DNA from 4 places in the Bacillus cereus group sp. BfR-BA-01360 genome. Region 2 is predicted to be linked to each of the others. Evidence: predicted binding sites of a transcription regulator. Region 2 holds the regulator's gene; each other region holds the start of a gene.

Region 1 (3,207 bases), on a different contig from region 2:
ATTTGTTGTTAGTCCAATATCCGTTATACCATCCAGACTTGCTAGACGCTTAATCAGCTTCGGTAAATCTTTTCGAAGTAATGGTTCTCCACCTGTAAGTCTAATTTTCTTTACACCTATGCCAGCAAATAATTTTGCTAATCTTTCAATCTCATCAAATGTAAGTAAAAATTCTTCTTGTAAAAAAGCATAATCTGGTCCAAATACTTCAGCCGGCATACAGTACGTGCATCTAAAATTACAGCGATCTATAACTGAAATCCGTAAATCTTGAAGCGGGCGCCCGAAAGAATCCCTCACCTTCTCGTGCATCGTCACCCCTCCTTTTTGCTTCATTCATATCTTTCTTCATTCTATTATAATATATTTTTGAACTGTGATGTTTTAGCTCATGTTCTTTGTTTGCTTTCCATATTTTATTTGCCTTCATCATAATCAAGTAATCTAATATTTGTTGTGATATTTCTCACATCATATGCGCCATTCAAAAATTCTTCACAAATCCGTTCGTAATTTGTTCACATTGAAAGAAAAATTCCCCATAAAAAAACCTTGAAACAAACTGTCTCAAGGTGAATACTGTCTATTTATTGAATCAAATCATGATTATAGTGGTTCTCCTTATCAGTCATCCACTACTAAAAGTTTTCGTTACTTTTTTAAATAAGCATACTAAAAAAACGAGTATCAAAAAAATAGATTAAATAATAAAGGACTTCCTATATTATTATACTTAAACAGGTGTTTGCATGAAACATCTACTTTTTTATATTATACAGGAAATATTACTTGCATTTTCATCATACTTATACTCACAATAAAGGATAGACTGCTCGAAAAAGAAAGGTGATTGCTGTGACAAATCGTACGGCATTATCAAATGATTTAAAAGAACTACTTGCATCTGTTGAATATAAAATGAACGTCAGCAAAGGAAGCTATATTTTTCAAGAAGGTATAGAAGCAAAAGAACTCTATATCATTCGATCTGGAAAAGTACAAATTAGTAAAATTAGCGCTGATGGACAAGAATTAACACTTCGCATTTGTTCAAAGGATGATATTATCGGAGAATTAACACTATTTGCAGATCATGCAAAGTATTTATTAAATGCAAAATGTCTCGAAGAAGTTGAGATTGGTGTAATAAAACGAGATGCCTTAGAAAAAGCATTGCTTCAAAAGCCAGCTCTTGCATTTGAATTTATGAAATGGATTAGTGAACATCTAAGAAGAATGCAAACAAAATTTCGTGATTTAGTATTGCATGGAAAAAAAGGTGCTTTATATTCCACGCTCATTCGCATGACAAATAGTTACGGTATTTTAAAAGAAAATGGGATCTTGATTGATTTGCCTTTAACAAACCAAGAGCTTGCTAACTTCTGTGCTACTTCACGCGAAAGTGTCAACCGTATGTTAAATGAATTAAAAAAACAAGGAATCCTTTCTATTCAGAAAGGAAAAATTACAATTCATAATTTACAATTTTTAAAATGTGAAATTTCTTGTGAAGATTGTCCCTCTTCTATTTGTAGTATTGAGTAGTCTCTCTATGTGAGAGGCTACTTTTTCTTTTCTCCTTCACTCTACACGAAAAACACATGATGAAATGTGAAAAACACCACACTCTTACGAAATGATTTTTGACAATCTGTTGAACTGTGATAGATATCACATCCCTATTTATTCCCTCCTCTTATAGTGAAGATAAGAAAATGAGAGGTAATAAAGGAGTGAGCAGTATGAAAAAGAAATCTTCAGCATTCATGAAACGGTTAAAATATTTTTCGCCAATAGATCGATATAACGAGAACCATACACAAGAAACATACGAAGATCGCGAATGGGAAAACGTCTATCGCAAAAGATGGCAACATGATAAAGTCATCCGCTCTACACATGGAGTAAACTGTACTGGCTCTTGTAGTTGGAACATTTATGTAAAAGATGGAATTGTAACTTGGGAAGGACAAGAATTAAATTATCCAACTACTGGCCCTGATATGCCGGATTTTGAGCCTCGGGGTTGTCCACGCGGCGCAAGTTTTTCTTGGTACATTTATAGTCCACTTCGCGTGAAATATCCATATGTACGCGGCGTCCTTTGGAATATGTGGAAGGAAGAACTTCAAAATCATACATCACCATTAGATGCTTGGAAAAGCATTGTAGAAAATCCTGAAAAAGCTCGCACCTATAAAAGTGCACGTGGTAAAGGTGGATTCATTCGTGCGAACTGGGATGAAGTATTGCAACTTGTTGCAACCTCCTTACTATATACAGTAATGAAATATGGTCCCGATCGAAACGTTGGTTTCTCACCAATTCCAGCCATGTCTATGTTAAGTCATGCTGCTGGTAGCCGCTTTATGCAGCTGATGGGTGGACCTATGCTCAGCTTCTATGATTGGTACGCTGACCTCCCACCTGCTTCCCCACAAATTTGGGGTGATCAAACAGATGTACCAGAAAGTAGTGATTGGTATAACTCTGGTTACATTATGACATGGGGTTCAAACGTTCCAATGACCAGAACGCCAGATGCGCACTTCTTAGCTGAAGTACGCTACAAAGGAACAAAAGTTGTTTCCGTAAGTCCTGACTTTGCTGAATCCACAAAATTTGCTGATGACTGGATGAGCGTAAAACAAGGGACAGATGGCGCACTTGCGATGGCGATGGGGCACGTCATTTTACAAGAGTTTTATGTGGACAAACAAGTAGAATACTTCACAAATTATGCAAAACAATATACTGATTTCCCGTTCTTCGTCACATTAAAACAGCAAGGAGACCAATTCATAGCAGATCGGTTCTTACATGCAAATGATATTGGCCGTGAAACAAAGCTTGGCGAATGGAAGCCTGTTCTTTGGAAGGATAACACGAATGATTTTGCTATTCCTCACGGTACAATGGGCTCTCGCTGGGATAATGAGAAGAAATGGAACTTGCGCTTAGAAGATGAGCAAACGGGAGAAAAAATTAATCCGCGGCTTTCTTTACTTGGCATGGAAGATGCCATTGGTACTGTACAGATTCCATACTTCTCTGATGAAGGGAATCAAATACTAGAACGAACAATTCCAGTGAAGAAAATGAAAACACGAGATGGTGATGTTTTCGTTACAACTGTGTACGACTTAACATTAGCTAACTACGGCGTAAACCGTGGACTTGGCGGCCAAGAACCAAAAGACTTTC
Region 2 (3,207 bases):
TGAAACATCTTTTAATTGGAGGACATCATTCCCGCTTTGTTTTTCAATATCGAAATGGAACGAGGCGGATTTGGAATCTCCGACGGGTCTAGTAAGTAATTCCATTCGCTCCAACTGTTTGCGTCGACTTTGCGCTCGCTTCGTTGTAGAGGCGCGTGCAATGTTCTTTTGAACAAAGTCTTCAAGTTTTGCGATCTCTTCTTGTTGTTTCTCGTAGCGTTTCATTTCTTGCTCATATTGTGCAGCTTTTAACTCTAAATATTTACTATAGTTGCCAACATATCGTCTACTTTCTTTATTAGAAATTTCATATACTTGAGTAACAAGTTTATCTAAAAAGTAACGGTCATGAGAAACGATTAAGATCGCACCAGGATATCCTTGTAAGTATTGCTCCAACCACGTTAATGTATCAATATCTAAATGGTTGGTCGGTTCATCTAATATGAGTAAATCAGGGCGCGTTAATAATAATTTTCCAAGAGCTAATCTTGTTTTTTGTCCACCGCTTAATGTGGAAATGGTTGTTTGGTGTGTTTCAGGTGGGAAACCGAGCCCGCTTACAATTGAGCGAATATCAGCTTCATATTGATAACCACCTTGATTTTTATAATCTAACTGTAGTTGATCATACTCACGAAGTAATTTTTCGTAGACGACAGCATTTGAGAAGTTTTCTTCTAATCCCATCTCATGCTCTAACCTTCGCAGTCTTTTCTCCATTTCCTGTAAATGTGTGAAGACAGTTAGCATCTCATCCCAAATTGTTAAAGAAGTTTCTAATCCAGTATTTTGAGCTAGGTAGCCAATTGAAACATCTTTCGGCTTTATTATTTCACCGCTATCATAAGACAATTCTCCAGCGATTATTTTTAATAATGTAGATTTTCCAGCACCGTTTCGGCCGACTAGTGCAATACGGTCTTTTGTTTGAACTTCCAATTTAATATGAGCTAGAATTGTTTCAGCACCATATAATTTTGAAAGCCCATTCACTTGTAATAAAATCAATGTTTTCACCTCAAATAAATTCTTAACTTTGCCAAGTTTATATTTCTCAATCATACTAAAAATAGTGTATAGTTTAAAATAAAGAGAGTTTTTCTTTCTTTCTTTATTATACAAGGAATGTTATAAGTGCTAAACTTTTGTATTTATTCCAAGTATACGAACAAAGATAGGAAGAGAGGAGAGGTTATATGGATCAGCAAAAGATTCCGCAGGCCACAGCCAAAAGATTGCCTCTATACTATCGATTTATCCAAAATTTATCTCTTTCTGGTAAGCAACGTGTTTCATCAGCAGAATTGAGTGAAGCGGTGAAGGTAGATTCCGCAACAATTCGAAGAGATTTCTCATATTTTGGAGCGTTAGGGAAAAAAGGATATGGATATAATGTAAACTATTTATTATCATTTTTCCGTGAAACGCTTGATCAAGATGATATAACACGCGTGGCACTTATTGGAGTAGGGAATTTAGGGACCGCTTTCTTACATTACAATTTCACAAAAAATAATAATACGAAAATTGAAATGGCATTTGATGTCGATGAAGAGAAAGTGGGAAAAGAAATCGGAGGAATTCCTGTATATCATTTGGATGAATTGGAAGAGCGACTAACGAATGATATACAAGTGGCAATACTAACAGTACCTGCTAACGTTGCACAAGCTGTAGCAGATCGATTGGCTTATACAAGTGTACACGGTATTTTGAATTTTACACCGGCACGGTTAAATGTATCAGAAAAAATAAGGATTCATCATATTGATTTAGCAGTAGAATTACAAACGCTTGTTTATTTTCTGAAAAATTATCCACAGTAAAACGCAGAGGAATCCCTCTGCGTTTTACTGTTTTTTCTTTATGAATTTAACTAAAATCAATCGAAGTGCTAGATTAAAGTCAATTGTTGCCATAGCAGCGAACAGTATTGTCCAGATGTTCCAAACAGTATCTGTTGCTTTCATGATAGCAAAGACTACAAAGATGCAGCCAAGAAGGAAATATAGTGCTGCCATGAACAAAGGTGAATTTCTCATGTTAAAAATCCTCCGATAAAGCCTTGCATTTTTTCAGCTTGTTTCATTAGCTCTTGTATTTGTTCGTTATTACTTACGAAAACTTGAACTACTGCGACTACTGTATTCATTCCAACATGAGCCATAATCGGAACGATAATTCGACGCGTTTGCACATATAAAAAGGCAAACACAAGGCCCATAGCAGTGTATATTAATAAGTGTGTAAAATCAAAATGGATAGCAGCAAACACAAGCGAACTAATAATTGCTGCGATAAAGAAGTTGAACTTTTTATATAATGTACCAAATAAAATCTTTCTAAATACAATTTCTTCTAAAATAGGTCCTATTATTGAGATAACAATAAGGAACCATGGAGTCGTTCTTGCAATTTCCATTAAATGTGCGGTATTTTCAGAGCCAGGCTTAATACCTAGTACATGCATCTCGATGACACCTGCAATTGTTTGAGCAAAAAATGCCATAAAGAAGCCAATAAAAATCCAACCAATTGTCGCAGGGATATTCGAGCGTTTTGTATCCAAATGTCTATCGCGAATATCGGTTCTAAGTAATAACAATACAATACATAATGCGATAAAGAAGCTAATAATAGCCCAATGACCGGTTAGAAGTTGAATTTTTTCTTCACCTGTAAATCCTCTATTATCGTATAGACCAGTTTTTGCGAGAAGGGGCAAGCCAATGATTCCTGATAACTGCATAACAATGTATGTAACGACAATCCACCAATATTGTTTTTTCAAGTGGGATAACCATCCTTTCTAATTTTATCTTATGAGATCAGGCCGGATTACATGTAATCAGCCAGTCGAATATTATGTAAGTACTGCTTTTATGAAAAAATTTTATTTAAAAATAAAATAGGAGACAGGAAAAAGGTGTTCGAATAGAGAAAACAACTTATGGTATCTTTCCTATTGTAACATACGATAGGTAGAAACGTTGATTCATATATAGAGTTCTATAAAAAATGATGCTTTGTAGAAAAGTTTATATCGTGATTTGAGAAAAAATTATGATTTTTTTACTTGCAAAAGAAATTGAGATTATTTATTATTATAAGTGTGTTAGCACTCGGTAGACTTGAGTGCTAATAAAAGAATTTACATAGAAAAATGAGGAGGTTATTGTTCATGCTAAAGCCATTAGGTGATCG
Region 3 (3,207 bases), on a different contig from region 2:
CATATAAAATGCTTCCCGCGTTTAAAGTACTGCAAAGCTCCTTATTATATACAATAAATCAAGGTAATAAAAAGAAAAACAATACCATCTTTTCAGATGAAGATGGCATTGTTTTTTACTTCTTCTTATTCAATTCCGTCTCAGCCAAGAGCGGTAATATATTATCAAAAATATGAGTATTGTTATCTTTTCCGGTTACATAGCCACCGTAAAATCTGCTGAATACACTATCATTTCGAAATTCATTCATCCGCGCATACAATGTTTTCGCAAACTCTATGTCCCCTGTTTTCAATACATATAAAATTGTTAATCCATATACAGCTGGTGATTCATAGTCAACTGCTGGCTCTCCTGTTTCTAAATGATAACGACCGTATAACTTTCCATCTTGCTGGAATTTCTTCTTAATAAATGCAAAATAAGCCTCTGATGTAATTCCTCCCAAACTACGGTGATATGCTGCATAGGATTGATCAATTAAGTTTACAATCTTGTCATATCGAAATGTACCATCTTCTTTATATTCTTTTGGAAATGCCCAATTCTGTCGCGGGTAATCTGCTAAAAATTGAACGATTTCTTCATAATGCGTCGCTGAAATTTTTCCATATTTCTTCATATAATAAAAAGCATGTGGATTTATATAAGATGTCGTTAAAAAGTTATTTTGTATGCGATTGTCCGCATCATAATAATCAACATACTGCTTTCCTCTTTTATTGAAACGAAGTACAGCATCACTCAATTGATCAGCAAGACGCTTATAGCGTTTTTCTTTATACATATCATATGCACGATATAACTGCTCGATAATGCGTAAATCATCAATAAGTGCATTTGTTGCGGATTGCTTTTTCCCCATTTCAGAAATTTTCCATAAAACAATATAGTCTTTCTGTATGAAATAATTTTGAAGCACCTTTAATTGCTCGTCAAACAACGATTGATCATCTTGATCAAGAGCATATTGTAGCCAAAGCCCCGCTGATTCTGACAATGCTTCGCGGCCAGTGGCCTCATTCTTCCCCTCTTTTGGATCAGATATCCGATATGTCGCAATTGAACCATTTTCGTTAAACATATGCCTCAAAATAAAGTGCTCAGTCCGGTTCCCTTGGAATGCAGTCAAAAAAACTAATCCCCCCAACAACAATAACACAATTATTCCAGTCCAAATGTACAGGCGTTTGTTCAAATTCTCTCACCTCCTCAATCAGATTAACCGTAATTGTATAGGAACATACATGAACGAAAAATCTTTATACTATATTTTTTCAATTAAGATAAATATTCGTGAACCGACTAAATACTTATTAAAAAAAGCCTGTCCAAAAGTTATACTTTTAGACAGGCTCTTCCTTACGCTTTTTTTGTAGGTCTATATAATGATTGTACAAGATGGTCATATTCTTTCCGTGTAATCTCTTTATTATATAATTTTAGTAACAAGTCTTTATGTTTTTTTGAAAACGCCATTTTATTAATGACCTCAGGATACATAAAACATCTCCTCCGTTTCATATGAACTTCTTTACTCTATTTGCTTCAGCTGACTCCTAAAACAGAACCTATGTTCGCAAAAAGAATTATAAAAGATTTTGTTCTAAAACACAAACGAAATGTTCCTTTTCTTTTTTCTGAATTTTTCAACATAATACTATCATATTCATTTTTTAAAATACAGATATATTCTAAGATTTTTTGAATAAATTTACCAATCCAATCAGAAAATAATGGCAAAAATGTAGAGGAGTAGAATTATGGATACTGTTACATTATCACGGGCTTTCTTTGGATCATCATTAGCATTCCATATCATTTTTGCAACGCTTGGAATCGGGCTTTCTTTAATGATTTTCATCAGTGAAGTATTATACCACTTAAAAAAAGATTCCGATTATGCCATCATGGCAAAGCGTTGGACAAAAGCTTTCGCTATTCTTCTTGGCGTGGCGATTCCGACTGGAACAATTGTAGGTGTACAAATTTCACTTCTTTGGCCTGGATTCGCGAAAATTGTCGGCCAAGTTATTTCCGTTCCCTTTCAGATTGAAATTTTCGCCTTCTTTTTAGAAGCTTTATTTATGTCTATTTACGTATACGCAGCGGATAAATTACCTCCAATGATGAGACTTGTTTCGCTCTTTCTTGTCATGCTTGGTGCGACTGCTTCCGCTGTATTAATTACATCAGCAAATACATGGATGAATACACCAGCGGGATTTTCTATGAATCCAGATGGTTCTGTCTACAATGTAAACCCTTGGAAAGCTTTCTTTAACCCAAGCTTTTTCACAAGTTCCTTTCATGTCGTAATTACAGCTTATGCAACAGGTGCAGCTGTTATTGCGGCGATTGGGGCTTTTAAATTATTAAAAAGAAATACGAGCAAGCGAGAAATTGTCTATCATAAGAAAGGGTTATTTTTAGGACTTGTCGTCACGTGTATAACAGGAGCAATTATGTGGATTTCTGGGCACGAATCTGCGATTGCCTTACATAACCATTCACCAGAAAAATTAGCAGCGGCAGAAGCTTTATTTGAAACGACATCACATGCGCCCCTTGCGATTGGTGGATTTGTAGATTCCGCAACCAATAAGCTGCGATATGCGTTAGAAATTCCAAATATGCTGAGCTTATTAGTTGGCCTCGATCCTAACACGATTGTAAAAGGGTTAAATGAATTCCCACAGGAAACATGGCCCCCATTTTATACACACACCTTTTTCAACTTAATGGTAGGTTCAGCTGTATTTACTTTTGCAGTTGCAGTAATCGCACTTCTTTACTGGTACTTTATTTATCGAAAGAAAGGCGCACAATTACCAAAATGGTTACTATGGGCTACTGTTGCATGCGGACCGATTATGATGCTTGGCATTGAATTTGGGTGGATCTTTAGCTGTAGCGGCCGACAACCTTGGACTATTTACGGCATGCAGCGGACCGTTGACGCGGCCACACGTGCCGATTTCGTTGGACCATTATTCATCTTATTTATTATTTTATACATTGGACTCGGTCTTTTAACTATTGTTGTACTTCGAACATTCTTTAAAAGACATCCATTAAAAAATGATTTACACCCGCAAGGAGGAGACTCGCATGCATGAAGCTAGTATTGCCATCATCATCTTATGGGCTCTTATTTTCGTATACAGTATTTTAGGTTCCATTGATTTTGGAGCGGGTTTTTGGGGC
Region 4 (3,207 bases), on a different contig from region 2:
CCTTCACACGCATGTGCAATAACCATTTCCCGAATGTTTTCCCATTCGTGAAATATTGGATGACGATAAAATAACAAAATACAACAAAAAAGCCATTTAATAATTCATCTAATCCCGAAGTAGAATGGAAGACAGATGTCAATTGAACTTGTTGTCCAATTAATAGCCCTGATACCATTCCAAGAATAAGCCAATCTAGCCAAAGAGCTAATACACGGCGCGTCATCCGAACAGGCTTATTTTGCAAGTCAATTTTTTCATCTAAGCGGTGCATATCTGGCAAAAAGTATACAAATAGCGGCGCAATCCAAAAACCAATAACTCCGCTCGTTGTATTTAAGATGAGATCATCTACATCAAATAAACGATATGGACAATTATACATACCATAAAACCCTGTGATTTGCGTAATTTCAAAAAATAGAGAAGTTAAAAAGACAATACACAACGTTTGCATAAAATTCCGTCGGAAATAATAACGCAAATACACTCCTAGTGGTAATAATAAAATGGCGTTAAATGCCGCTTGTAGGAAACTGCGCTCTTTTAATGCAGCGAGATACGTAGCTGGTTGATTCCAAATCACGTTTGTTTCTTTTAGAAAATCGCTCACAAATGTAAATGGTACTAAATTATAATGTTGCGTTCCTGGGCGCTGCATACTACACGTATCAAATGTACTTGGAAACGGTAAAATGACTAAATAATATGCCGCCATACAATATAATAGTAAGGAATATAAAATAAACATGCGAAAGTAATGAATATAACCATGTTTCCGATACTGCCAAATTAGAAAAGGAATTAATAATAGAAAACCAGCGATCGGAAATGTGATAAATGCTGTTTGAATAGGTAATAAATATGCTCCCAACCTTCCACCTCCTAAAAGTGCAACGTTGCTATTATAGTAAAGTTCCTATTTCATTGCCAGTATATTGTTGTATTGATATATTTTTTCAGAAGCTAAATTAATTCTTATTCCACTATTTTAGAATAGTAAGGTTCTATCACTAATTAAGGTGTCCTGATACATCATTATTCTAAACTAAAAACAACCTATCCAACTTCGGGCAGGCTGTCTTTAGTTCACCGCCATCAACTTCGTTCTAGCTTGCACAGGGATATCTTGTGGTTCAATTTCTACAATTGACTCACCGTAACTTCCTTTTGCAAAGATCTTCAACGGTTCATTTCGTTTTAACATATGGTTAACCTTTTTAATAATCGTTTTCTCTCTTCCCTTTTCATCGTAAGCAATAAACTCATATTCATACCATCCATCACCGATATGTTGACCAATATCATTCACAACAGTATAGTATTCTTTCGTCTTATAAAATGGATTATATTTATCAATTACTGGTCCCAGTCTTGTTGGCGATAAGAGTATTAACAAAGCCGCCAGTGCAATTATAGTGATAATAATTTTTTTCTTTAATACTTCCCACCGCAAGGTTGACTCCTCCTCCACGCAATATGCGCAGTTTTTCTATATATTTATTTTAAAAAGATAGACTAGATCCCGCCATCACACCTTATTACATTTCTCTTACATTTTTGTAAGAATCCAATTCGGATTTTATATGATTTTTAACAATTTGTGAACCTGTAAAAACTGTGATTAATGTCACATCCTCTATTTTCCAGAAAATCTATACTATAGGTATAAAAAATTGTTAAACATTTCACATTTAAGAGGGGAAATGAATATGAAAAAACGCTTAATCCTGATCGGAAATGGTATGGCTGGAATACGATGTATCGAAGAAATTTTAAAACAACAACCAGATCTTTATGATATTACTATTTTTGGTGATGAACCTCACCCAAACTACAATCGCATTATGCTATCTCACGTCTTACAAGGAAAAACTACTACAAAAGATATCATCATAAATGAATATAGTTGGTATAAAGAAAATAACATTACACTTTATCCAAATGAAAAGGTAATTACGATTAATCGGGAAAAACAAATGGTTGTTACTGAAAAACAGCGTATTGTTACATATGACAAACTTATTATTGCAACAGGTTCTAGTGCCTTCATTCTGCCGATTGAAGGTTCGAATCTGCCGGGAGTAACGGGTTTCCGCACCATTGAAGATACACAATTTATGATAAATGCTGCTAAACAATACAAAAAAGCTGTTGTGATAGGTGGAGGACTACTTGGCCTTGAAGCTGCTAGAGGTCTCATTGACCTAGGAATGGATGTACATGTAGTTCATTTAATGCCACATTTAATGGAGCAACAACTTGATGCGAAAGCAGCTTCATTATTACGTGAGGACTTAGAAGCGCAAGGCATGAAGTTTCTTATGCAAAAGAAAACCGTAAAAATTTTAGGCACAGACCATGTAGAAGGTATTCAGTTTGAAGATGGCGATGTTGTACCATGCGATTTAGTTGTAATGGCCGTTGGGATACGTCCTAATACTCAATTAGCAAAAGACGCTGGGTTACTTGTTAATCGCGGAATTGTTGTTAACGATTATATGCAAACAGAAGACAGCGCAATTTATGCTGTTGGCGAATGTGCCGAACATAACGGAATTGCTTACGGACTTGTAGCTCCTTTATATGAACAAGGAGTTGTATTAGCAAGACATATAACAAATACACAGACAGATAAATATAAAGGGAGCATCGTTGGTACGCAGCTTAAAGTAGCCGGATGTGACTTGTTCTCTGCTGGACAAATCTATGAAGACGATCAAACAAGAGCCATTTCTATCTTTAATGAATGTACACGTTCTTATAAGAAAGTCTTCCTTCGCGACAATAAAGTTGTCGGGATTGTCTTATACGGTGATACTGCAGACGGCACACGTCTATTCCGCATGTTACAAAAAGAAGAAGACATACAAGAATATACAGCCGTTTCCCTTCTTCATAAAGCTGGTGAAGAGAGCGGGCTTGATGTTGCAAGTATGAGTGCTGATGATACCGTTTGTGGATGTAATGGTGTTACAAAAGGAACCATTGTTCAAGCCATTTTGGAGCAAGGGTTAACTACTTTTGAAGAAGTAAAAGGATGCACAAAAGCAGCTGGTTCATGTGGGAAATGCCGCCCAATCGTTGAGCAAATTTTATCCCATACACTGGGCGATCATTTTGATCCTTCTGCTCAATCAATTGGTATGTGCGGTTGTACCTCTTTATCACGTGATGAAGTTGTCGCAGCTATTCATGAGAAAGCGT

The links. Region 2 encodes Rex, which represses fermentation and respiration genes when NADH is low (regulators of the CRP and FNR family bind a similar motif). Its sites were predicted from a motif close to TTGTGAAATATTTCACAA; they were not measured.
Positions count from the first base shown of each region.
Region 1: MR056_RS11005 (nitrate reductase subunit alpha) is a predicted target of Rex. The motif match lies at 1,613-1,630, and genes of this name have one in related genera.
Region 3: MR056_RS06565 (cytochrome ubiquinol oxidase subunit I) is a predicted target of Rex. The motif match lies at 1,639-1,656, and genes of this name have one in related genera.
Region 4: nirB (nitrite reductase large subunit NirB) is a predicted target of Rex. The motif match lies at 1,677-1,694, and genes of this name have one in related genera.

Region 1 covers NZ_JAKUFV010000009.1:112,942-116,148, reverse strand. Annotated here, with positions in the region: gene moaA (GTP 3',8-cyclase MoaA) at 1-312, opposite strand, end outside; gene MR056_RS11010 (Crp/Fnr family transcriptional regulator) at 856-1,548, shown strand; gene MR056_RS11005 (nitrate reductase subunit alpha) at 1,746-3,207, shown strand, end outside.
Region 2 covers NZ_JAKUFV010000037.1:8,377-11,583, reverse strand. Annotated here, with positions in the region: gene MR056_RS20850 (ABC-F family ATP-binding cassette domain-containing protein) at 1-1,011, opposite strand, end outside; gene MR056_RS20845 (redox-sensing transcriptional repressor Rex) at 1,200-1,829, shown strand; gene MR056_RS20840 (YdiK family protein) at 1,854-2,045, opposite strand; gene MR056_RS20835 (CPBP family intramembrane glutamic endopeptidase) at 2,042-2,794, opposite strand; gene groES (co-chaperone GroES) at 3,185-3,207, shown strand, end outside.
Region 3 covers NZ_JAKUFV010000005.1:21,207-24,413, forward strand. Annotated here, with positions in the region: gene MR056_RS06555 (hypothetical protein) at 116-1,198, opposite strand; gene MR056_RS06560 (hypothetical protein) at 1,363-1,503, opposite strand; gene MR056_RS06565 (cytochrome ubiquinol oxidase subunit I) at 1,764-3,119, shown strand; gene MR056_RS06570 (cytochrome d ubiquinol oxidase subunit II) at 3,112-3,207, shown strand, end outside.
Region 4 covers NZ_JAKUFV010000021.1:34,902-38,108, forward strand. Annotated here, with positions in the region: gene MR056_RS16900 (VanZ family protein) at 1-874, opposite strand, end outside; gene MR056_RS16905 (YxeA family protein) at 1,085-1,456, opposite strand; gene nirB (nitrite reductase large subunit NirB) at 1,713-3,207, shown strand, end outside.